Linked DNA regions of Congzhengia minquanensis. The protein of the gene in region 1 interacts with the protein of each later gene in a pairwise test. Links are inferred from orthologs where the notes say so. Each region holds a gene or a part of one and is shown in the gene's direction. Other genes may lie near its edges. The genes, in order: rplK and prmA.

Region 1 (11,986 bases):
TTTTTTAAAAATGACGCAACCTCGGAAACGCTGGTTTTGTTCATCAGTTCCTCATAGTCGGCACTTTTAAGCAAACCGCGGTTCAGCACGCTCACCTTCGCCAGCATTGGGCCATATTTCGTCAGGTTTTTCATTTTCAGCAAATTCCTCACCGCCCAGTTACTTTTTCAAAAATGCTTTCGATCCAGAACTCTTTTTTCTCTTCGTAAATTGCATTGATCTTTTCAAGCTCCCTGCGGCTCTGCGCGGTAATTTTATCTCGTTTGGCGCTGGCATGGTCTTCTTCATATGCTTTAATCTTTTCCAGTCTGGCGTTTTGCCGCTTTACAATGTCCTGTTTGATGGTTTCTCTTTCTTTTTTTGCGTCTTCAAAAATAGATTCACACTCTCTTTGGGCGTCTTCCACCATCTCCTGTGCTTTTTTCTCAATGAAAAAGATGCTGTTTAAAACCTTTTGCAAACCGTCCACCTCCTATGGATCATTGCCTTAATTTCTAAAGCTGTGCAGCGGAGCCGGAATTCTTCCGCCCCGTTTAATAAAGTCTGCGCTTTTTTTATCGTTCACAGCCATCACGGGCCCGGTGCCCAAAAGGCCGCCGAACTCCACAATGTCTCCCACCTTTTTGCCGGGAGCCGGAATAATCCGCACTGCGGTTGTTTTGCTGTTCACCATTCCAATTGCCGCCTCGTCTGCAATGATTGCGGAAATTGTTTCGGCGCTTGTTTCGCCGGGAATACAAATCATGTCAAGCCCCACGCTGCAAACGCAGGTCATGGCCTCTAACTTTTCTAAAGACAGGGTTCCTGCTTTGGCCGCCTCAATCATACCTGCGTCTTCACTGACGGGAATAAACGCGCCGGAAAGGCCCCCAACAAAGGAAGAAGCCATAATGCCGCCCTTTTTCACTGCGTCGTTTAAAAGTGCCAAAGCCGCAGTTGTGCCATGGGTGCCGCACTGTTCCAAACCCATTTCCTCTAAAATATATGCTACGCTGTCGCCAACGGCCGGCGTGGGCGCTAAGGACAAATCCACAATGCCAAAGGGAACGCCTAACATGCGTGAGGCCTCCCGGGCTACCAGCTGGCCCATTCTGGTAATTTTAAACGCCGTGCGTTTAATGGTTTCCGCCACAATCTCAAAGTCTGCGCCCTTCACCTTTTCTAACGCACACTTTACCACGCCGGGGCCGCTTACGCCAACATTTATAATATATTCTGCTTCTCCTACACCGTGATATGCGCCGGCCATAAACGGATTGTCCTCTACGCTGTTGCAGAACACAACCAGTTTTGCGCAGCCGAACCCGTCGGTGTCAGTTGTGAACGCAGCGGTTTGTTTTATAATTTTACCCATCAGCGCAACCGCGTCCATGTTAATGCCCGCCTTGGTGGTGCCCACGTTTACGCTGGAGCAAACCAGCTCTGTTTGGGAAAGTGCCTCAGGAATTGCGGAAATTAAGGCCTGCTCGCTTTTCGTCATTCCCTTGTGCACAAGGGCGGAAAACCCGCCGATGAAGTTAACACCGGTGGTCTTTGCCGCCCGGTCTAACGCTTTGGCCAGCTTTACATAATCCGCCGGGTTTTCAGACTGCAGCACCAAAGACACCGGCGTAACGGAAATCCGTTTATTAATAATCGGAATTCCGTAGCGGACGGAAATGTCCTCTGCAACCGCCACCAAATCTTTTGCTGCATTTGTAATTTTTTCATATACTTTTTCGCACACAGCGTCGGCGTCGCTTCCGGCGCAGCTTAAAAGGGAAATTCCCATTGTGACGGTTCTAATATCAAGATGTTCTTCCGAAATCATCTTGATGGTTTCCATAATATCGTTTCTGTCAAGCATTGGTCTCCTCCTTACACCCTGTGCATGGAGGTAAACAAACCTTCATGCTGAATGTTGATGGTAAGGGAAAGCTCCTCGCCGATTTTCTTTAAATCAGCGCTCAGCTCCTTTGCCTGAATACCCGACTCCTGCGTGTCCACGAGCATTATCATAGTGAACAAATCCTGCATAATTGTCTGTGAGATATCAAGGATATTGATACTGCGGTCTGCCAAATAACCGCTCACTTTGGCAATAATTCCTGTGCGGTCTTTTCCTACTACGGTAATAACTGCTTTCATTGTTTACTCCTAACTTCGCTAAAATGCGTAATTTTATTATTTTCTTCCTATGTTAATTAATACATTTTATAATACTACTTTTAAAATTAAAAGTCCAGTTAAATTTCTAACAAAGTATCAAAACCATCTTTTTGTTTTTTATGCACTTTTTACCATCTTTTTCTTTCTTAATTATAACAGTCATTTCTCTTTGCGGCAACAGACAAAGAACCAGCTTTTGTCTGTTTTTTGGTCATTTAGAGCTGTTTGCCTAAATTTAAGGCACCTAATGCCATATGTCTGTTTTTTATGTTGATACATAAATAAAATTTTCTCTTTTAAAATGTTTTAATTTAGTGTATAATGATAGATAAGTGAGCATTTGCAAAATGCAAAGAAAGGATTTGATTTTTATGGCACATTCTGTGAAGCTGTCCGCAATTATTCAAGAATATGGTTTAGATTTAATCTGTACGCCGGAAGGGTATGAAAATGTGGAGATTACCGTTGCCGACGTAAACCGCCCCAGCCTGCAGCTGGCCGGATTTTATGAATATTTTGACCCCAACAGGATTCAGCTCATTGGCAAGGTTGAATATACATATTTGGAATCCCTTTCCTCTGAGGAACGGTTTTCCGCACTGGAAAGTTTAATGAAAGAGCCCATTCCCGTGGTAATTTTAACCCGGAATTTAGAGCCGTTTCCGGAGCTGATTGCCTGCGCGGAGAAATACCGCCGTCCGGTAATGCGCACAAAATCCAGCACATCCCGGTTTATGAGCGCCATCATTCTCTATTTAAACGTGGCCTTGGCCCCAATGACACAGCTCCACGGCGTTTTGGTGGAGGTTTACGGCGAGGGGATTTTGCTTTTGGGAGAAAGCGGCGTTGGAAAATCGGAAACCGCCATGGAGCTGGTGAAAAGGGGACACAGGCTGGTTGCCGACGACGCGGTGGAAATTAAACGGGTGTCGAACAAATCGCTGGTGGGCAGCGCACCAGAAATTATCAGGCATTTTATTGAGCTTCGCGGCATAGGAATTGTGGATGTAAAGCGTATTTTTGGTATGGGTTCTGTAAAAGATACGGAAAACATTGATTTGGTCATTAACCTGGAAAACTGGCAGAACGGCAAAGCCTATGACAGGCTGGGAATTGAAACAGAGCACACCGATATTTTAGGCATAAAAGTGCCGTCGCTTACCATTCCCATTAAGCCCGGCCGGAACCTGGCCATTATCGTGGAGGTTGCCGCCATGAACCAGAGGCAGCGCAAAATGGGCTATAACGCCGCACAGGAATTAAACGACAGGCTTTTAGACCAGATGGGCGTATAAGTTATATAACATAGAAAGGAATTTTTTATGGTCACAGAATCGTTTGTTCAGGAAGTTTTGGCAATTCAGCCGGTAAATGTGGAACGAAACGTTCCTATGTCCCGATATACCACCTTTCAAATCGGCGGTCCGGCGGACCTATTTGTGGAACCGGCGGGGGAGGAAGCATTTTCCCGCCTTGTAAAGCTGTGCAGGAGCAAAAACGTGCCGTTTCTGCTGATTGGCGCAGGCTCCAACCTTTTGGTCAGCGACGCTGGGATTGACGGCGTGGTGTTCCGGCTGTCCGGCGCGTTTGACTATGCCAAGGCTTCCGGCACCGAACTGGAAGCCGGCGCGGCTACATCCTTGGCAAAGCTTGCAAAAACCGCGCAGCGGGCCGCTCTTTCCGGGCTGGAGTTTGCCTCGGGAATTCCGGGCAGCTTAGGCGGCGCTGTCTTTATGAACGCCGGGGCCTATGGCGGGGAAATGAAAGATGTTGTGACTCAGACAAGGTTTTTAGATGAAAACGGCGATATGCAAACCGTTTCCCGCAGCGAGCACGATTTTTCTTACCGGCACAGCGTGTTTTCCGCCGGCGGAAAATTCATTCTGTCTGCCAAAATGAGCCTGTCGCCTAAAAATCCGGACGAGATTTTGGCTTCCATGCGGGATTTAAACGCCCGAAGGAAAGAGAAACAGCCGCTGGAAAAACCCAGCGCCGGCAGCACCTTCAAGCGGCCGGAGGGCTTTTTTGCCGCGAAGCTCATTGAAGACGCGGGACTGAAAGGAGCAGGCGTAGGCGGCGCAGGTGTTTCAGAAAAGCATGCGGGCTTTATTGTGAACAACGGCGGCGCAACCTGTGAAGATGTGGTGCGGCTGATTGCAAAAGTGCAGGAAACTGTGTTTTCAAAGTTTGGTGTGACGCTGGAGCCGGAAGTAAAAGTGATTGGAAGATAGAGAATTCCGTGCGGAATTTTATTTAATTCCGCACGGCTTCCACACAACATCTTGAAGGCGGCCTGCAACTTGCCACAACACCTGGAAAAGCGCAAAAATATCTGGTTTTTTGCAAAAAAACACTTGACTTAAACCTGTGTTTATGGTATAGTATAGGGTGCTTGAAGTGGATAGGTTCTTTTTTTTTTTTGCTCACAAAAAAAAACACCTATAACGGATCAGAATAACAAAAATGCTTAGGAGGCGTTCCATATGAGAACAAGAATTACTCTTGCATGTTCAGAGTGCAAACAGAGAAATTACGACACCATGAAGGAAAAAAAGAATACACCCGACAGACTGGAGCTTAACAAATACTGCAGATTCTGCAAAAAGCACACGCTGCACAGGGAAACAAAATAGGTTTCCGTTTAAACTAATTGTAAGGATGTGAACGATATGGCAGAAGCTACACAGAAAGCAAAAAAGGGCCCCGGCAAAGTTGCAACCTATTTTCGTGAAATGAAGTCTGAATTCAAAAAAATCGTTTGGCCAAGCTTTAAACAAGTTAGAAATAACACCGGCGTTGTAATTACATTCATTATTTTGCTGGGCGTATTTATTTCTTTAATTGACCTCGGGTTCACGTATCTGCTCTCATTTATGAAGTAGACAGCTGTTTTAATAACACATGACGCTGTGAAGAAAAAAGCGCATGGGAAAAGGAGGCAAAAAGAGGCTTTGCTTCTTTTGGACAAATATGGCTGAAGACGCAAAATGGTATGTTATTCATACATTTTCAGGATATGAAAAAAAAGTTCAGACGGATTTGGAAAAAACCATTGAAAACCGCGGCCTACAGGATTTGATTTTAGAGGTGCAGGTTCCGATGGAAGAGGTTGTGGAGCAGAAGGGCAACGAACAAAAGGTTGTGCAAAGAAAGCTCTTGCCCGGCTATGTCATGGTGAAAATGATTATGACAGACGACAGCTGGTATGTAATCCGCAACACACGCGGCGTTACGGGGTTTGTTGGCCCCGGCTCGAAACCCGTTCCTTTAACCGAGGAAGAGGTTCATTCCATGGGAATTGAACGCAGGGTTGTTGAGGTTAATTTCAGCGCAGGCTCGTCTGTCCGCGTTACCGACGGTGCATTTGCCGACTTTGTTGGCGTGGTGGACGAAATTAACACCGAAAAACAAACCGTTCGCGTTATCGTTTCCATGTTCGGCCGCGAAACGCCAGTTGAACTTGACTTTTCACAAATTGAAGTGTTAAACTAATGTTGTTAAAAACGCAGGCGGGCTTCCGCCGGCTTTTATAAAGGCGGTCTGCTTTCGGGCAAATGCCTTTTCGGGCAGTATATTTGCTGCCCTGCGCGGGGTTTTCCGCGTGTGGGAGGACGGGAAATTTAAAAATCCTGTTCGCCATTACCACATTTGTTAAAGAGGAGGTGCACAAAATGGCACAGAAAATCACAGGTTACATCAAGCTGCAGATTCCGGCAGGCAAAGCTACTCCGGCTCCCCCGGTTGGTCCTGCTTTGGGTCAGCACGGTGTAAACATCGTTCAGTTCACGAAGGAGTTTAATGAAAAAACAGCAAAGGACGCAGGATTAATTATCCCTGTTGTTATCACAGTTTATGCTGACAGGTCTTTCACATTCATCACAAAAACTCCCCCGGCGGCTGTACTGTTAAAGAAAGCCGCTAAAATCGACAAGGCTTCGGGTACGCCCAACAAAACAAAGGTTGCTACGGTCAGCAAAGACGCTGTAAAACAGATTGCTGAACAGAAAATGCCTGACTTAAACGCAGCATCCATTGAAGCTGCCATGAGCATGATTGCAGGAACTGCAAGAAGCATGGGCATTACTGTCGAAGACTAATTCGATTTTTAATTAAGTGGGAGAGCGAACATTCGCTTGTTTGACCACAGAAGGAGGAAACAGAATGTTTAGAGGAAAAAATTATAAAGAGAGCGCGAAGCTCATCGAAAAATCAAAGCTCTATGACTCTGACGAAGCTTTGGACCTGGTTGTAAAAGCTTCTAAAGCAAAATTTGACGAAACCGTTGAGGTTCACGTTCGTTTGGGCGTTGACTCAAGACACGCAGACCAGCAGGTTCGCGGCGCCATTGTTTTGCCTCACGGCACAGGTAAGGTTGCCCGTGTTTTGGTGTTTGCCAAAGGTGAGAAAGCTGACGAGGCACAGGCCGCAGGCGCAGACTTTGTAGGCGCTGAGGAACTGATTCCCAGAATTCAGAACGAGAACTGGTTTGATTACGACGTTGTTGTTGCAACACCCGATATGATGGGCGTTGTAGGCCGTTTAGGTAAGGTTTTGGGCCCGAAAGGCTTAATGCCCAGCCCGAAAGCCGGCACGGTTACAATGGACGTTACAAAGGCCGTTAACGAGATTAAATCCGGTAAAGTGGAATACCGTTTGGACAAAACCAACATCATCCACTGCCCGGTGGGTAAGGTTTCGTTTGGCAAAGAAAAGCTTTGCGAAAACTTTAACGCTCTTCTTTCTGCCATCATTAAGGCAAAGCCGGCGGCAGCAAAGGGCCAGTATATTAAAAGCTGTGTCGTAGCTTCTACCATGGGCCCCGGCGTTAAAATTAACCAGACAAAACTGTCTGACTAATTTTGCTTGACACAGAAACAAATTTCTGGTATACTTGATTTAGTAAAATATTTTCCGCAGACAGCAGGCGCCGTTATCGGCTTAAATTTGCCCGCCGAGGAAACGCTTTAAAGGTGATTTAGGGCTTTTCTTCGTTTGCGGAGAAAAGCCTTTTATTTTTTATTACACAGTGAGGTGAAAAATCATGCCAAGTGAAAAAGTTTTACAGCAGAAACAGCAAATGGTTGCTGACCTTTCTGAAAAGCTGAAAACAGCGGCTGCCGGCGTTTTTGTCGACTACTGCGGTTTAACGGTTGAGGAAGACACACAGCTTAGAAACAAGCTGCGTGAAGCAAACATTGAATATGCGGTTGTGAAAAACACCCTGACAAAACGTGCGGCAAACGACGCGGGCTTTAACGAATTCGACGAAATTTTAAACGGCCCCACGGCTTTGGCCCTCAGTTTTGAAGATGTTGTCGCTCCGGCGCGCGTTTTAGCTGAATTTGCAAAAGATAACGAAGTGTTTGAAATTAAAGCCGGCTTTATGGAAGGCAGGGCAATGTCGTTAGAAGAGATTGACGCATTGAGCAAAATCCCCTCGAAAGACACGCTTTATGCTATGCTGGCAGGTGGCTTGAACGCAACAATCGCAGGCCTTGCAAGGGCAATCGACGCTGTTCGTGAACAGAAAGAAACAGCTTAAACGAAAAAACAATTTAACGTATTTTTACGAATTTAAATTAGGAGGAAAATTAAAATGAGCGAAAAGATTACTGCTATGATTGAAGAAATTAAGGCGCTTTCCGTTCTGGAATTATCAGAACTGGTGAAAGCAATTGAAGAGGAATTCGGCGTTAGCGCGGCTGCTCCTGTAGCTGTTGCCGGTGCAGCTGCTCCCGGAGCTGCTGCTGCAGAAGAAAAATCTGAATTCGACGTTGAGCTGACAGAAGTTGGCGGCGAAAAGGTTAAGGTTATTAAGGTTGTTCGTGAAGTTACCGGCCTTGGCTTAAAAGAAGCAAAAGAAATGGTTGACGGCGCTCCGAAAGTAATTAAGGAAGCTGCAAGTAAAGAAACAGCTGACGAAATCAAAGCAAAACTTGAAGAAGTTGGCGCAAAAGTTACATTGAAATAATTTTATTACATCTAAAAACCGTGCGGCAGCAAAAAGCCGCACGGTTTATTTTTGCCTGTCTTTTCTGTATCTGCCGGGTGTCGTTCCCATGTGCCGTTTAAAAAATGTAATTAGATGACTCGCATCATAAAGTCCCGTTTTTTCTGCAATTTGCGCAAGGGGCATGTCAGACCACCGAAGCAATGTACAGATTTCATTCATCCTGATATTGTTGATATATTCCATCATGCCACAGCCCAATTCCCTATTCGAAATCCGCTCAATCTGGCTTTTGGAATAATTTAAAAGCCGGCAAATGTCCGTCACCGTTAAACGAAATGGGTCACGCTCCTGCAAAATTTTTGTAACTTTTTCTGAAAATGACTCTTTCTTTTGGTTTAATACTGCCTCCATGGTATCAATTACAATCCGTTCTGCAAAATTTAATAAATTTAGCAAATTCAGCGGCATGGGATTCCGCATTTTCTCTTCAAGAGATGAAAAACGTTCCGTTACAGACCGAACCGGCGTAACGGTAAACTGATTTTCAAATGCTCCCCTGGCAAGAACGGCAAGTTCTTCTTGCTTATGTTCCAGCGTCAAATCAATTCCGAATTGTCTGTATCCGCCGTTTGACTGAAGCTTGTGAATAAGCCCCGGAGGCACTACAAAAACCTGGTTTTGGTGTATGTTTGCCGTTTCATTTTTACAGATTACCCGAACCTCCCCTGACAGCACCAAATTAACATGGTAAAATGTTTCATGCTGGTGAAAGTCCATCTCATAGTGCGGCTTGCGCTCAAATAAATGGAACATCCGAAAAGGCGTTGGCAGCTCTCTTTCAAGCATTACATCTACATTTTTTGTTTTTTCCATACTGCATCTCCTTCTATGGGTCTATTATACAATTTTATGATACTGCTGTCAATTGTACTTTTTCGTATTTTAAAGTATAATTGACCTTAAGGAGTGATATTACATGAATTATGAAAAAAACGACTATTTTAAGATTTTAAAAACCTGGTGTGACACTCTTATAAAATTACAAATGAAAGAGCCGCAATCCCCTGCCATTTACGGCGGTATTTTTTGTCCTGCCTGCGGCAGAATTCACGGAAGAATTAACGATTGCATGTACCCTCTTATTTATCTATATAAAAAAACAGGGGATAAAAAATATTACGAAGCGGCAAAGGACGTGTATTGCTGGACAAAACACAACACCCACAGACCGGGAGGCTTCTTTTTAAACGACCCCAATTGTCTTTGGTTTGCAACCACCGTCTTTTTTAACATACAGCTGGGCGAGCTTCTTTATCATTGTAAGGATGTAATTTGCCCTATCGAATGGGAGGAATGGAATGCATCATATTGTGAAACCTTAGATTTTATTTATAAAAATTTTAACGAAAATCTAAGCTGCAACATCAATTACCGGATTGCGGCTGCCGCCGCAATGGCTGTTGCATGGGCAGTGAAAGGTGAGGAAAAATATAAACAAAGGGCACGCGAGCTGGCGCTTTATGCCATAAACCATATTGGGGAGGACGGTTTAATTTTCGGCGAAACCCAGGGGCTTGATTCTTACGGCATCACTCCGCGGGGCTGCCGGGGTGTGGACTTAGGCTACAATGTGGAGGAATCGCTGCCAAACCTTGCGGTATATTTAAAATATATTGGTGAAGACCGAACTGTGGAGCAAGCCTTACTTCGCTCCATGGACGCGCATCTGTCCTTTATGCTGCCAGACGGCGCATGGGACAACAGCTGGGGATCACGCAGCGCCAAATGGACCTATTACGGCAGCAGAACCTCTGATGGCTGTCAGGGCGCCTACGCTTATTTGTCAGACCGCAATGCGCTGTATGCAGAAGCTGCACACAGAAACTTTTTACTTTATAAAAAAAGTACCCATAATGGCCTGCTGACCGGCGGGCCACACTATGCAGACGCGCGGCTTCCGACGTGCATTCACCACACCTTCTGCCATGCCAAGTCGCTGATTCCGCTGATTGAATCAAAAATGAAGCGGGATAAAGACCTACTGCTGCCCAGAGAAACCAGCAAGGGGATGAAAACGTTTTCTTCTGTGAATGTAACGCTGGCCGCGAAAGGCCATTTTAAAGCGTCCTTTTCCTGTTATGATTTTAATGCATTAAATGCATCAACAACACCCACAGGAGGCGCCCTGACCATGCTTTGGAATGATAAGGCAGGCGTAATTTTAGCGGCCAGTATAAACGAATATGATTTGGTTGAGAACTTGAATATGCAAGTCCCGCCATATTTTAACGATATTTGTCAAACTCCGAGATTAGAACTGAAGCGCGGAAAAGAAGTGTTTAGAAACACCCTGGACACCACTGCAAATATTACAGCGTTAGAGGATAAAACTACCCTGGTTTACAACGCGCAAGGCGTTTTAAAAAATTTTCTTCTGCGCGGAACGGAACGGTTTCAGATTACATATAAGCTTGGCGACAGTATATTTGAAATTTGTGCGGCAACCACAGCAGAGGACGCGGTTTATATTCTTCCGCTGATTGCAAGAAATACCGAAGCTTTAACGGTATGCGGCCCTGCAGCACAGTTAAAACGCGAAAATGCCGTTATTACCATTACATGTTCTCAGCCTATCACACACGACACCTCCATTGGCAAGCGGATTTTCCACCCCTGCGGCGGCTTTTTGTCCGCACATTTACGTGTTCCTATTCCTAAAAATCAGCAGGTCACACTTAAAATTAAGGTGCAATAAAAAAAAGCGGCATAGAAAAATCTATGCCGCTTTTTTTTATGTTCAGCCCTTTTCTAAATATGCCACTGTTTTTTCATCCAGCTTTGCATTCATTGCCGTTAACGTGTCTTTCATTTGCTCCTGTGTTCTGCAGGAAAACACAGCCGATATGGGCAGGGGATTGCAGGTAAGAAAGCTCAGCGCCACCGCAGACGGCGACAGACCCGTTTGTGCTGCCACTTCTTTTACCCGCTCAAACCGCTTTAAGTTTTCCTCTGTTAAAAACCGTTCTATTGCTTTGCTTTTTAAATCCTCCCCAGCAGCAAGCTTTGCAAAAAAGCCCTTTGCCTGGGAAGAAAACGCCATAACCGGAAGCTTCATTTCCATATAGGCATTGAATTCTGCATCGGTCATGCACACTAAGGTATCGTCTCCCAATCGCTCCGGCGTGGTTTCTGCCAGGGAATAGTTTATCTGGCTCACACAGATGCGCGCCTTGCTGTGCTGCTTTGCATATTCATTTGCCTCTTTTATTCTGTCCGTTCTCCAGTTCGACACGCCGCACACCTTTGCCAACCCTGTTTTCACAAGTTCGTCTAAGGTGTCTACAATTTCGCCCACGGGCATTTCGCGGCAGTCCCGGTGAAGCAGATACACATCGGTGTAATCTGTGCCCAGCGCCGCCAGGCTGGCCTTTATGTCAGAAAAGATATTTTCCCTGTCCAGCCGGGGCTTATGCATATCCCCTGCCGGTGGATGCCCTCCCTTTGTTGTGAGAACAATTTTATCGCGGTTTTTCCGGGTTTTAAACCATCTGCCAATGGCCTCCTCGGTCTGACCGCCGCTGTAAACCCTTGCCGTGTCAACACTGCTTCCGCCGGCCTCGGTGTACATGTCGAGAAACATTAAATATTTATCCATATTCTCCTCGTCGCCATAAGTGTTCGGGCCGAACGTCAGCCTCTGCATGGCGACCTCATTGATTCCGTTAAAAAGCTTTATCATGTAACCCACTTCCTTTCCTGTTTATTATATCAAAGGGAGATTTTGGTGTCAATAAAATTGAAAAGCTTAGCCTCTTTTTTGCGAAAAACATTGATTTTTATAACAAAAAAATATATAATTGAAGAATGAATGAATTGATGGAGGAA
Region 2 (12,046 bases), on another replicon or contig:
GGTTTCATTTTATAAACAAAACAATGTTGAGGTCACCTTGGCAGACTGTGCAAAGGGCCGCGGCATTAACGAGTCGGTGGCCGCGGTTAAGCGCGCATTGGCCGAAAAACTGTCTAATGACAGCGAAAAGGGCATGAACCGCGCTATTAAAATTTTGGTTGCCGGCGTGCCCAACGTGGGCAAATCCTCTTATATAAACCGCCTGTCTGGTAACCGGCGCGCCGCTGTGGGCGACCGCCCCGGAGTCACCCGGGGGCAGCAGTGGATCCGCCTGAAAAACGGCATTGAACTGTTAGACACCCCGGGAATTTTGTGGCCCAAGTTTGAAGACGAAACGGTAGGTCTGCATTTGGCGTTTACCGGCTCCATTAAAGACGAAATTATAGACACCGAGCTTTTGGCCTGCAAACTGGCAGAATTTTTAAACCAAAATTACCGGGAGTTGTTTTGCGCCCGGTATAAGCTGGAAAACACAGAGGGGCTTCAGGGGTTTGAGCTGGTGGAACTGCTGGGCAGAAAACGCGGTTTTGTGGTTTCCGGCGGCGAGATTGACCTTCTGCGGGCCTCCAACATTTTGCTGGACGAGTTTCGTGCAGGAAAAATCGGACGAATCAGCCTGGAAAAGCCCGAAGATTTGGAGGTAAGCGTGCAATGACGTTGTTTGAATTTGACCAAACTGTTCGGGCCGCACACCACGTTTCCTGCTTGGCCGGGGTGGACGAAGCGGGCCGCGGCCCGCTGGCAGGGCCTGTGTTCGCAGCGGCGGTGATTTTGCCGCCTGATTTTCCGGGAGAAGGTATCCGCGACTCGAAAAAGCTTTCCGAAAAAAAACGGGAGGCATTAGAAGCAATAATAAAGGAAAAAGCCCTGGCATTTTCGGTGTGCGCGGCAGAGGTTCCGTTAATTGAAGAAGTTAACATTTTAAACGCTACGTTTATCGCAATGAAATCGGCCCTGGCGAAGCTCACCGTTTGTCCGGAGTTCGTTTTGGTAGACGGCAACCGTTCTCCGGGAATTGAACTATCCCACGATTGCATTGTGGGGGGGGACGATAAAAGCTTGTCTGTGGCTGCAGCGTCTATTTTGGCAAAGGTGGCGCGGGACCGGTTTGTAAAAGAGGTATTGGCAAAAGAATATCCACTGTATCAGTTTGAAAAGCACAAGGGCTACGGCACAAAACTACACTTTGAAAAAATTGCCGAGTTCGGTCCGTGCCCCCAGCACCGGCGTTCATTTTTAAAGAAAAAGTTTGGTGAGTTTAAATGAATGCACAACAAAGCGGAAAGCTTGGGGAAGACGCGGCCTGCGTATATTTAAAAAAGAAACGCTACGCTATTTTGGCCCGAAACTACCGCAAACGGTTCGGCGAAATTGACATTATTGCGCAAAGAAAAAGCAAAATTGTGTTTGTCGAGGTAAAAACCCGTTCCGGCGCGGGCTATGGAATGCCCAGCGAAGCGGTGGACTATTATAAACAGCAAAAGATTATTAAAACCGCACAGAGCTACCTGCTTGAACACCGCTTAGACGGAGAAATTGCTTTTGATGTAATTGAGGTGCTTCTGTCCGGCGGAAAGGTTTTGTCGGTGAACCACATAGAAAACGCATTTATTACATAAATTACTAAAGAAAGAAAATAAAGCGCCTGCTTTCATGGTAGCAGGGGAAAGGTTCGGTAATTTATGAAGCAATTCACTGTGATTGACGCCCATTGCGACACCGCAAGCGAACTGCTGGACAAAAACGAATGCCTTTTTTCAAACACGGGGCATTTGTCCATTGAAAAAATGAAAGGCTATCAGAGCTACGTTCAGTTTTACGCGGCTTGGGTCAGCAAGCGGGAAAAAAACCCCCTTTTGCGTGCGGTGGAAATCATTGACAGGCTTAAGTGCGAGCTTGAAAAAAACAAAGAATACATGGAAGAAATTAGAACGGCAGAAGAACTAAATTCTGTGCTGGCCCGCGGGAAGCGCGGCGCAGTTCTTGCCATTGAAGATGCAAGGGCGCTTTGCGGCTCCCTTTCCGCTCTGCGTATGTTTCATAGGCTGGGCGTGCGAGCAATTACCCTGGCCTGGAACGACAATAACGACGTAACCGACGGCGCTGCGTCTGAGCGGGGCGCAGGGTTAACAGCCTTTGGCAAAGACGTTGTGCGGGAAATGAACCGCCTGCACATGATGGTGGACGTGTCTCACATTACGCCCAGGGGCTTTTGGGACGTTTTAGAGCACACAAACGCTCCGGTTTTGGCCTCCCACTCCAACGCAGCGGCTGTGTGCGGTCACAGGAGAAATTTAAATGACGAGCAAATCTGCGCTCTTGTGCAGTCCGGCGGCATGGTTTGCGTAAATATCTATCCCGATTTTTTGACGGACGGCAAAACGGCTGACGTAACAGACGTTCTGCGCCACACCGACCACATTTTATCTTTAGGCGGAGAAAACAGCCTGGGGCTTGGCTCCGATTTTGACGGGGTAGACAGACTGCCGCAAGGCTTTTTTGGCGCGGAGGACTATGTAAAACTGTTCAACGAAATGTCCCGCTGCGGCTACAGTGATGCATTAATTGACAAAATCACCCACAAAAACATGGTAAACTTTATGGAAAGAATAGAAAAATGAAAATATTTGTATTTTCTGTTGCATTTTTACGCCGGATATATTAAAATAGAAGAGATAAAAAAGATAAAATGAAACCGTGTTTCATTGAAAAATCATTTAGAGGGGCGATTAACTTGTACATATCAGACAAAGTGAAAAGCATCAGTCCTTCGTCAACCTTGGCGATTGACTCAAAGTTTAAACAGATGAAGGCAGAGGGCGTTGACGTTGTGGGCTTTGGCACCGGCGAGCCGGACTTCGACACGCCGGACTATATTAAAAAAGCTGCGGTTGAGGCTATCGCCGGCGGCAAAACCAAATATACCCCCGCCGCAGGTACTATGGAACTGCGCCGCGCAATCTGCGACAAATTAAAGCGGGAAAACGGCCTTGACTATGAGCCAAACCAAATCGTCGTAACCAACGGCGCAAAACACGCCTTAGTGAACACCTTCATGGCAATTTTAAACGAAGGCGACGAAGTGATTATCCCATCGCCCTACTGGGTGAGCTACCCCGAAATGGTGAAAATAGCCGACGGTGTTTCGGTGATTATCGAAACAAAGGAAGAAGACGAGTTTAAGTTCACGGCCAAAGAGTTTGAAGACGCAATTACCCCCAAAACCCGGGCGCTGGTTTTAAACAGTCCCTCAAACCCAACCGGCATGGTTTACACAGAGGAAGAACTTCGTTCCATTGCCGAGGTTGCGGTAAAACATAATATTTATGTTGTGGCCGACGAAATTTACGAACATTTAATTTACGAAGGCAAGCATGTGAGCATTGCCTCGTTTCACGATAAAATTAAGGACCTGACCATCATCATTAACGGCGTGTCGAAAACCTACGCCATGACGGGGTGGAGAATTGGCTACAGCGCTTCCCATCCGGAGGTTGCAAAAGCAATTTCCAATTTGCAGTCCCACGCCACGTCAAACCCCAATTCCATTGCCCAGGCAGCAACGGTTGCGGCTTTAAACGGCGGCGAGGAAGAAATTGCCCGCATGAAAGCGGAGTTTCAAAAGCGCAGGGACTATATGGTGGAGCGCATTAACTCCATTCCCGGAGTGTCCTGCAGAAATCCCCACGGTGCGTTTTATGTAGTGATGAACATTTCCCAGCTTAAGGGAAAACTACTCGGCGGCAGAACCATTCATACGTCTGACGACTTTGCCGACGTGCTGCTGGAGAAGGCCGGGCTTGCCCTAGTTCCCTGCAGCGGCTTCGGCGCTGACGATTTTGTAAGATGGTCTTACGCCACCAGCATGGAAAACATAGTGGAGGGCCTAAACAGGTTAGAAACGTTTTTGGCCCAGGAACTTAAATAAACACTTTAAGGAGAGAGAAAATAATGAGAAGCATTAAACTTGATTATTCAAAAACGTTAAATTTTGTTTCCCGAGAGGAAATTGAGGCCATGGAACAGCAGGTTTTAGCCGCCCACAAAACCCTGACGGAAAAAACAGGGGAGGGCAGCGACTATCTTGGCTGGCTCAATTTACCTTTCGACTATGACAAGGAAGAATTTGCACGCATAAAGATGAGTGCAGAAAAAATTAAAAGTGACTCCGACGTGCTGATTGTTATCGGCATCGGCGGTTCATATCTGGGTGCGAAAGCGGCCATTGACATGCTTTCCAACAATTTTTATAACCTGCTTTCCAAAGATGAACGGAAAACGCCTCAGATTTTGTTTGCCGGTAACTCCATCAGCGGGTCATACCTCTCCCAGCTTTTAAAATTTGTGGAGAAGAAGGACTTTTCTGTGAACGTTATTTCCAAATCGGGCACAACCACTGAGCCTGCTGTGGCTTTTCGTGTGTTTAAGGAGCTTTTGGAGAAGAAATATGGCAAGGAAGGCGCAAAATCAAGAATTTATGCCACAACCGACAAAGAAAAAGGTGCGCTGAAAAATTTGGCGGACAGCGAGGGCTATGAAACCTTTGTCGTGCCGGACGACGTTGGCGGCCGGTTTTCCGTGCTGACTGCCGTTGGCCTGCTTCCCATTGCTGTTTCCGGCGCGGACATCGACCAGCTTATGGCGGGCGCACAGGCGGCTGTGAAAGAATATGAAGGCTGCGACTTAAAGACGAACGACTGCTACATGTATGCGGCAATCAGAAATATTTTATACAACAAGGGCAAGCAGACGGAGCTTGTGGTGAACTATGAGCCAAGACTGCACTATTTTGGCGAGTGGTGGAAGCAGCTCTATGGCGAAAGCGAGGGAAAAGACGGCAAGGGAATTTTACCGGCTGCTGTTGACTTTTCTACCGACCTGCACTCCATGGGCCAGTATATTCAGGACGGGCGCAGGGTTCTGTTTGAAACTGTGCTGAATGTAGAAGAATCAAGCGACGACGTGACCATTGACGAAACAGAGGACAACATCGACGGATTAAACTTTTTGGCAGGAAAAACCATGAGCTTTGTGAACAACAAGGCATTTTTGGGAACGCTTCTGGCACACAACGACGGCGGCGTGCCGAATATGGTTGTGAATATCCCAGAAATTAACGAATATTATCTGGGGATGCTGATTTATTTCTTTGAAAAGGCATGCGGCATCAGCGGCTACATTCTCGGCGTAAACCCCTTTAACCAGCCCGGTGTGGAAGCCTATAAAAAGAACATGTTTGCCCTGCTGGGAAAACCTGGCTTTGAGCAGGAAAAAGAAGCACTTGAAAAAAGACTTGGCATGTGATATACTAATTTTGAATTGATTGATACACCTAACAGCAAAAAATACCGCAAGCATCAAACATTGCCCAGCGGTTCGGAGGATTGAAAAATGCAGTATCGCAGCACCCGTGACAGTAACACACAAGTAACATCTGCAATGGCAATTAAAACCGGCCTTGCGCCCGACGGCGGTCTTTTTCTGCCCGAAACGGTTCCACAGGTTTCGTTGTCTGAAATTGAGTCCCTTTGCGGCATGACCTATAACGAACGGGCGGTGGACATTTTAAGCCGGTTTTTGACGGATTTTACACAGGAGGAAATTACCACCTGCGTTAACCGCGCCTACAGCCGCGAAAAATTTGAAACGGAGGAAATCGCCCCTATTTTCAAGCTGAACCAAAACACATACTTTTTAGAACTGTGGCATGGCCCAACCTGCGCGTTTAAAGATATGGCGCTGCAAATTCTGCCCCACCTGCTGCTGAAGTCCATTCATAAAACAGGCGAAACCAAAGAGGTGGTCATTTTGGTGGCAACCTCGGGCGATACGGGCAAGGCGGCGTTAGAAGGATTTAAGGACGTAGCCGGCACAAGAATTATTGTGTTTTACCCAGCCGACGGCGTTTCTGACATTCAAAAACGGCAAATGGTAACCCAAGACGGCAACAATGTAGACGTTGCGGCGGTTTGCGGCAATTTTGACGATGCGCAAAACGGCGTGAAACAGATTTTCACTGACAAAGATTATAATGAAATGCTGGCGCAAAACGGCTTTATGCTGTCCAGCGCAAACTCCATAAACTGGGGCAGACTGGTTCCTCAGGTGGTGTACTATTTTTCAGCCTATGCAAATTTAGTGAAAAACAACGAAATTAAGCTGGGGGACAAAATTAATTTTGTAGTGCCCACCGGCAATTTTGGAAATATTTTGGCGGCCTATTATGCAAAAGAAATGGGCCTGCCGGTGAACAGGCTTATCTGCGCTTCTAACGAAAATAACGTGCTGACAGACTTTATCAAAACCGGCGTCTACGACAAAAACCGCGGCTTTAAAACCACAGTTTCCCCCTCGATGGACATTTTAATCTCCAGCAATTTAGAGCGTCTTTTGTCTTTAGCCACCAACGGTGACGACGGGCAGGTGAAAGCGTGGATGGAAAATTTAAAATCCACAGGAAAATATGAAGTGTCTGCCGGCGTGAAACAAAAAATTCTGGAAACGTTCTGGGGTGGATTCTGCGACGACGACGATACCTTAGACGAAATTAACCGCGTATTCCGCGAGACCAGCTATGTAATGGACACCCACACGGCTGTGGCCAAACGGGTGTTGAACCAATATGCGGCAGAAACAGGCGACGCCACAAAAACGGTGATCTGTTCCACCGCAAGTCCATTTAAGTTCTCAGACAGCGTGTTAACAGCCATAAAAGGCGCGCCGGAAACAGGGGACGCTTTTACGCAGTTAGCTGAGCTTGCCGAAACAGCCCAGGCGTCAATCCCAAAATCTTTGGCCGAGCTGAAAACAAAGCCGGTGATTTTCAGAACCACCTGTGAAAAAGACGAGATGGTCGACGTTGTCAGCCAAATGCTGAATTTGGCGTAGGAGGATTTTCATGGATTGGATACAGCTTCGCATTTCCACCACAACAGAGGGCATTGAGCCTGTTTGTGCCGTGTTGATGGACGCCGGCATTACGGGCATGGAGATAGAAGATGCGAAAGATTTTCATTGCTTTTTAGAAGCCAACCGCAGCACATGGGACTATGTGGACGAAGAACTGATGTCGGCTTTTGGCGGCGATACTTGCGTGAAATTTTACGTTACGGACAACGCCTGCGGCGCCGACATGCGCACACAGGTCACCGAGGGCTTAAAGCGCCTGGCCGCTATGGACGAAAAAGGCGAATATGGCGCTCTTTCTGTCACCTCTGCCAACATGAAGGAGGAGGATTGGGCGGAAAATTGGAAACAATATTTTAAGCCGATGAACGTAGGCGACAAAATTTTGATTCTGCCTGAGTGGGAACGCTTAACCGAGCCGACAGACCGCACGGTGTTCACTGTAAACCCGGGCATGAGCTTCGGCACAGGCTCCCATCACACCACCCAGCTATGCATTCAGGGCCTGGAGCAGCGCATAGCACCCGGAATGTCTGTTTTAGACTTGGGGTGCGGCAGCGGAATTTTATCTATCATTGCTTTGCTTTTGGGCGCAAAAGACGCCACAGCGGTGGACATTGACCCCAATGCGGTGGAAATTGCAGTGCAAAACGCAAAGCGTAACAGGATAGACTTAAATACATACCGCACGTTTTCCGGCGACATTGTCAGCGACAAAGCGCTTTTTCGTGCGGTAGCCGACAAAGAATATGACATTGTGTTGGCCAACATTGTGGCAGATGTGATTATCGGCATGGAGCCGGTTATTCCAAAACTTCTAAAGTCCGGCGGCGTGTTCATAACCTCAGGCATTATTCAAGAGCGCGAAGCCGATGTGACGGCTGCATACGAAAAAACAGGGCTAACCTTAACCGGCCGGCAGGAACAGGGCGGCTGGGTAGCACTGCAATATATTAAATGACATTTACTCCCAAGACAGCTTGTTTTGGGAGTAATTTTCAGTAAAACAGTCAATAAACACGCAATTGAACCAGACGAGCTTTTTACGACAGCGAAAGCCGCCTCCTACATTGACTTATGCAAGGGCTGGCAGGAGGAATTTAATTAAGGAGCTGTGTATATTTTTGGAACGTAAAAGCGGAGTTTTAATGCACATTTCGTCGCTTCCCGGTGAATATTCCATCGGAAGCTTCGGAACAGAAGCGAAACAATTTATAAACTTTTTAAAAAGCTGCGGCTTTACCTATTGGCAGGTTTTGCCGTTTTGTATGATTGACGAGTGTAACTCGCCTTATAAATCCTATTCTGCCTTTGGCGGAAACCCCTATTTTGTTGATTTGAATACGCTGTATCATCAGGGCCTTTTAACCGACGGGGAGATGAGCTCCCAGCGGCAGCAAACGCCGTTTAGCTGTGAATATGTTCGGCTTTACCACAACCGCGTTTCTGTTTTGACGGTGGCTTCGCAGCGGGCGGAAAATGTTCAGGAGATTGAAACGTTCATTGAAAATGATTCGCACTTAAAAGCCTTCTGTGAGTTTATGACGTTAAAGCAGGCCAACCACCAGGCGCCCTGGTATGAATGGACCAATTTTGAAATGGACAAAGATACACTGTTTGCCTGGAAGTTTATTCAGTTCCACTTTTTCACCCAGTGGGCCGAAATTAAGCAATACGCCAACAGCCGCGGCGTGAAATTGATTGGCGACATGCCCATTTATGTGTCGCTGGACAGCGCGGATGTTTGGAGCAATAAAGAATTGTTTTTGCTGGACGAAAATAACCGTCCTACAAGCGTTGCCGGCGTTCCGCCGGACTATTTTGCGCAGGACGGCCAGCTTTGGGGTAACCCTATTTATAACTGGGACAAAATGCGCGAAACAAACTTTTCATGGTGGCGGGAGCGCATGATGCACATGTTTTCCTTGTTTGACAGCGTAAGAATTGATCATTTTCGGGGAATTGAATCTTACTGGGCGGTTCCGGGAAGCGCGAAAACAGCCCGCGAAGGCAAGTGGGAAAAAGGCCCGGGCATGGAGCTGGTGGAAGCAATTCGCCAAATTCAGGGGGAAAGAAGCGTAATCGCAGAGGATTTGGGCGACATTACCCAGGAGGTTATCGATCTAGTGAACAACAGCGGTTTCCCCGGCATGCGGGTGTTCCAGTTCGCCTTTATGGGTGGCGGCGACACACCACATTTGCCTCACAATTATCCAAAAAACTGCGTGGCTTACACCGGCACTCACGACAACAATACTCTTTTGGGCTACCTTTGGGAGCTTGATCCCCAAACGCGACGGCATATGCTAAGATATTGCGGCTATACCGACGAAAACTGGGAGAAAGGCTACGACGCAATTTTGCGAACCATGTTTGCAAGCCACGCCGGGCTTGTTGTTCTGCCCATTCAGGATTTACTGGGCTACGGCTCGGACACGCGCTTAAACATTCCCGGAAAGGCGGACGGGAACTGGCAATACCGCGTGACGGAGGAACAACTAAACGCTATTGACAAAGAAAAATTTAAACAGTTGAACGAACTTTATAAACGCACATAAAAGGAGACAAAATTATGAGGACAATTCAAAACATTGCTTATGCCGACACAAACAACGAACGACAGCTGCTGGATTTGTATCTGCCTGAGACAGAAAACTTTAAGACGTTTGTCTATTTCCACGGCGGCGGTTTAGAATCAGGCTCAAAAGGGGAGTGCATTGATGAATTTGCCGGGTTAATTGACAAAAATATTGCGGTTGCGCGGGTAAACTACAGGCTCTATCCCTTTGCGCAGTTTCCCGACTTTATCCGCGACTGCGCGGCAAGCCTTGCATGGGTAAAAGACCACATCAAAGAATATGGCGGCAGTGACACAATATTTGCCGGTGGTTCCTCCGCCGGCGGATACATTGCCATGATGTTGTATTTCGACAAAAAATATTTGGCGCCCTTTCAACTTTCGCCCAACGATTTTGCAGGCTTTGTGTTCGACGCGGGCCAGCCAACAACCCACTTTAACGTTTTAAGGGAGCGTGGAGAAGACCCACGGCGGGTTATCATAGACGATTGTGCCCCCATCTTCCATATTAATGACTACAGCGGCGAGCCGCCTGTGCTGGTAATTGTTTCGGACGACGATATGCAAAACCGGTATGAGCAGACGCAGCTTTTGCTTTCCACCATGAACCATTTCGGTTACCCAAAAGAAAACATCGCATTTCAGCTGATGGAGAACAGCGAGCACTGTTCCTACTGCTCCCAGCCCATTTTTGCGCAAATGATTTACGACTTCATAGAAAAGAGGAACGCACGTTGAAAAATTCGTTTTTTTACATATTGCTTACAGCAGTTTTGTTTACCACTTTAGAGCCAGTCAGCAAGCTCATCGCAGCAGACGTTTCTCCCCTGGCCATGACGTTTATCCGGTTTTTTATCGGCGGCGCAATGCTGCTGCCCTTTGCTGTTACAAAACTGCGCAAGAACAACATGAAGCTTTCTGCAAAGGATTTTATCACACTGGCTCTTTTGGGGGTTTTATGCATCTGTATCAGCATGCTGATGCTGCAGGTGGCTGTTTTAAAGGCGGACTCTCCGGCTTTAATCGCCATCATTTTTTGCTCTAACTCTGTGTTCACCATTTTATTGGCAACGGTGTTTTTAAAAGAAAAGATGACGGTAAAAAAGGCTTTGGCAATGGTTTTGTGCATTGCCGGTGTGCTTGTTTTAGCAGACTTTTCTTCCGGCACAAACGTGGTTTCAATATTGCTTGCCGTGGGCGCGGCGCTAACCTTCAGCCTGTATACGGTTTTGAGCAAAAAATATTCTGCTAAGTTAAGCGGCGTTATCCAAACCGGATTTTCGTTCTTTTTTGGCAGCCTGGTGCTACTGGTCATTTTGCTGTTCACTGGTGAAAGCATTTTTTCCGGCCTCACCACAGGCAAAACCATTGGAATTATGCTCTATTTAGGAATTGCCGTTACAGGACTGGGCTACTGGGCATTTTTTAGGGCCATGGAAAAGTCTTCCGCCACGGCGGCTTCCACAGCGTTTTTTATAAAACCCATTTTAACGCCCTTTGCGGCGTTTTTCATCAATGGAATTGCTCCGGCGCCAAAGGTGTTTGCCGCTTTAATTTTAGTGGTGGCCGGCTCTGTGCTTGCCTCCATGCCTACAAAACAAATGGAGCCTTCCGAACAGCATACGCAAACTATAAATTAAAGGACTGCATTTATGAACGTATATGATTTCGACAACACCATTTACGACGGGGAAAGCGTTTTCGATTTTTACCTCTACAGCGTGCGCAGACAGCCAAAGCTCATTCGCTACTTGTTTGTGGTGGTTAAAGCGTTTTTAAAGTATAAGTTTTGCCGCATTACCACGGAGGAGTTTGAAAAGATTGCAGAGAAGCACGCCCAAAACTATTTATCTCAGCTGAAAGACATTGATTTTTTAATAAAAGATTTTTGGGATAAAAATCAGCACAAGATAAAACATTTTTATCTTTGCTCCAGACGGGAAGACGACGTTATCATATCCGCGTCTATTGGTTTTTTGCTGGAGGAGCTATTTTCCCGCATTGGCGTAAAAAACTATTTGGCCACAGAGGTGGACAAATATACAGGAGAGGTTCAAAAAATTTGTTACCGGAAAAACAAGGTGCAGCTTTTTTACAGTCGGTTTCCCGGTGCGGAAATAGAAAATTTTTATACCGACTCGAAAAATGACGCCGCAATGATGCAAATAGCAAACCGAACATATATGGTAAAGGGCGAAGATTTAGAACTGATTGACGGAACCAGCTGCGAAGAATTCGCGCTGAACCACATTGGATAGCGGGGGAGAGAAATGTTTTATGTTTACCTGCTCGCCTGCCGCGACAACACCCTATACTGCGGCTATACCAACAATTTAGAAAAGAGACTCTCAGCCCACAACAGCGGCCGGGGTGCAAAATATACGAAAAGCCGGCTTCCCGTACGTCTGGTTTACAGCGAGGCCTATGAAGACAAGTCAGACGCATTAAAGCGCGAATGCGCCGTGAAAAAGTTGAAAAAGAGCCAAAAGCTAAAACTGATTGAACAACAAAACAGCGGCCGGTTATAACCGCTGCCAAAAGTGTGGTTTTAACCGCGGTCGT

What was found.
Region 2: the proteins of rplK (region 1) and prmA interact in binary tests that used the Escherichia coli proteins (3 or more experiments, as listed by UniProt). The link is inferred for Congzhengia minquanensis from one-to-one orthologs.

What each region holds. Positions count from the first base shown.
Region 1 is NZ_JACRSU010000004.1:56,990-68,975, reverse strand. Bases 4,736-7,532 are described here. They hold rplK (50S ribosomal protein L11), read left to right. Parts: upstream 4,736-5,819; coding sequence 5,820-6,245; downstream 6,246-7,532. Other genes in these bases: rplJ (50S ribosomal protein L10), read left to right, coding at 7,190-7,532; rplA (50S ribosomal protein L1), read left to right, coding at 6,310-7,005; nusG (transcription termination/antitermination protein NusG), read left to right, coding at 5,119-5,640; secE (preprotein translocase subunit SecE), read left to right, coding at 4,818-5,030; rpmG (50S ribosomal protein L33), read left to right, coding at 4,736-4,781. In the rest of the region: H8698_RS10560 (V-type ATPase subunit), read right to left, coding at 1-134; H8698_RS10555 (hypothetical protein), read right to left, coding at 149-460; H8698_RS10550 (PFL family protein), read right to left, coding at 488-1,846; H8698_RS10545 (ACT domain-containing protein), read right to left, coding at 1,858-2,127; hprK (HPr(Ser) kinase/phosphatase), read left to right, coding at 2,520-3,443; murB (UDP-N-acetylmuramate dehydrogenase), read left to right, coding at 3,471-4,379; more of rpmG, read left to right, coding at 4,632-4,735; more of rplJ, read left to right, coding at 7,533-7,690; rplL (50S ribosomal protein L7/L12), read left to right, coding at 7,745-8,119; H8698_RS10495 (helix-turn-helix domain-containing protein), read right to left, coding at 8,165-8,974; H8698_RS10490 (glycoside hydrolase family 88 protein), read left to right, coding at 9,078-10,856; H8698_RS10485 (aldo/keto reductase), read right to left, coding at 10,899-11,840. UniProt on the Escherichia coli protein: Forms part of the ribosomal stalk which helps the ribosome interact with GTP-bound translation factors.
Region 2 is NZ_JACRSU010000001.1:267,437-279,482, reverse strand. Bases 6,026-8,882 are described here. They hold prmA (50S ribosomal protein L11 methyltransferase), read left to right. Parts: upstream 6,026-6,898; coding sequence 6,899-7,867; downstream 7,868-8,882. Other genes in these bases: malQ (4-alpha-glucanotransferase), read left to right, coding at 8,031-8,882; thrC (threonine synthase), read left to right, coding at 6,026-6,888. Outside these bases: ribosome biogenesis GTPase YlqF, read left to right, coding at 1-655; rnhB (ribonuclease HII), read left to right, coding at 652-1,266; H8698_RS01350 (YraN family protein), read left to right, coding at 1,263-1,619; H8698_RS01345 (dipeptidase), read left to right, coding at 1,683-2,621; H8698_RS01340 (pyridoxal phosphate-dependent aminotransferase), read left to right, coding at 2,735-3,928; H8698_RS01335 (glucose-6-phosphate isomerase), read left to right, coding at 3,949-5,304; more of thrC, read left to right, coding at 5,392-6,025; more of malQ, read left to right, coding at 8,883-9,464; H8698_RS01315 (alpha/beta hydrolase), read left to right, coding at 9,479-10,222; H8698_RS01310 (DMT family transporter), read left to right, coding at 10,219-11,124; H8698_RS01305 (haloacid dehalogenase-like hydrolase), read left to right, coding at 11,137-11,742; H8698_RS01300 (GIY-YIG nuclease family protein), read left to right, coding at 11,755-12,012; H8698_RS01295 (polysaccharide deacetylase family protein), read right to left, coding at 12,033-12,046. UniProt on the Escherichia coli protein: Methylates ribosomal protein L11.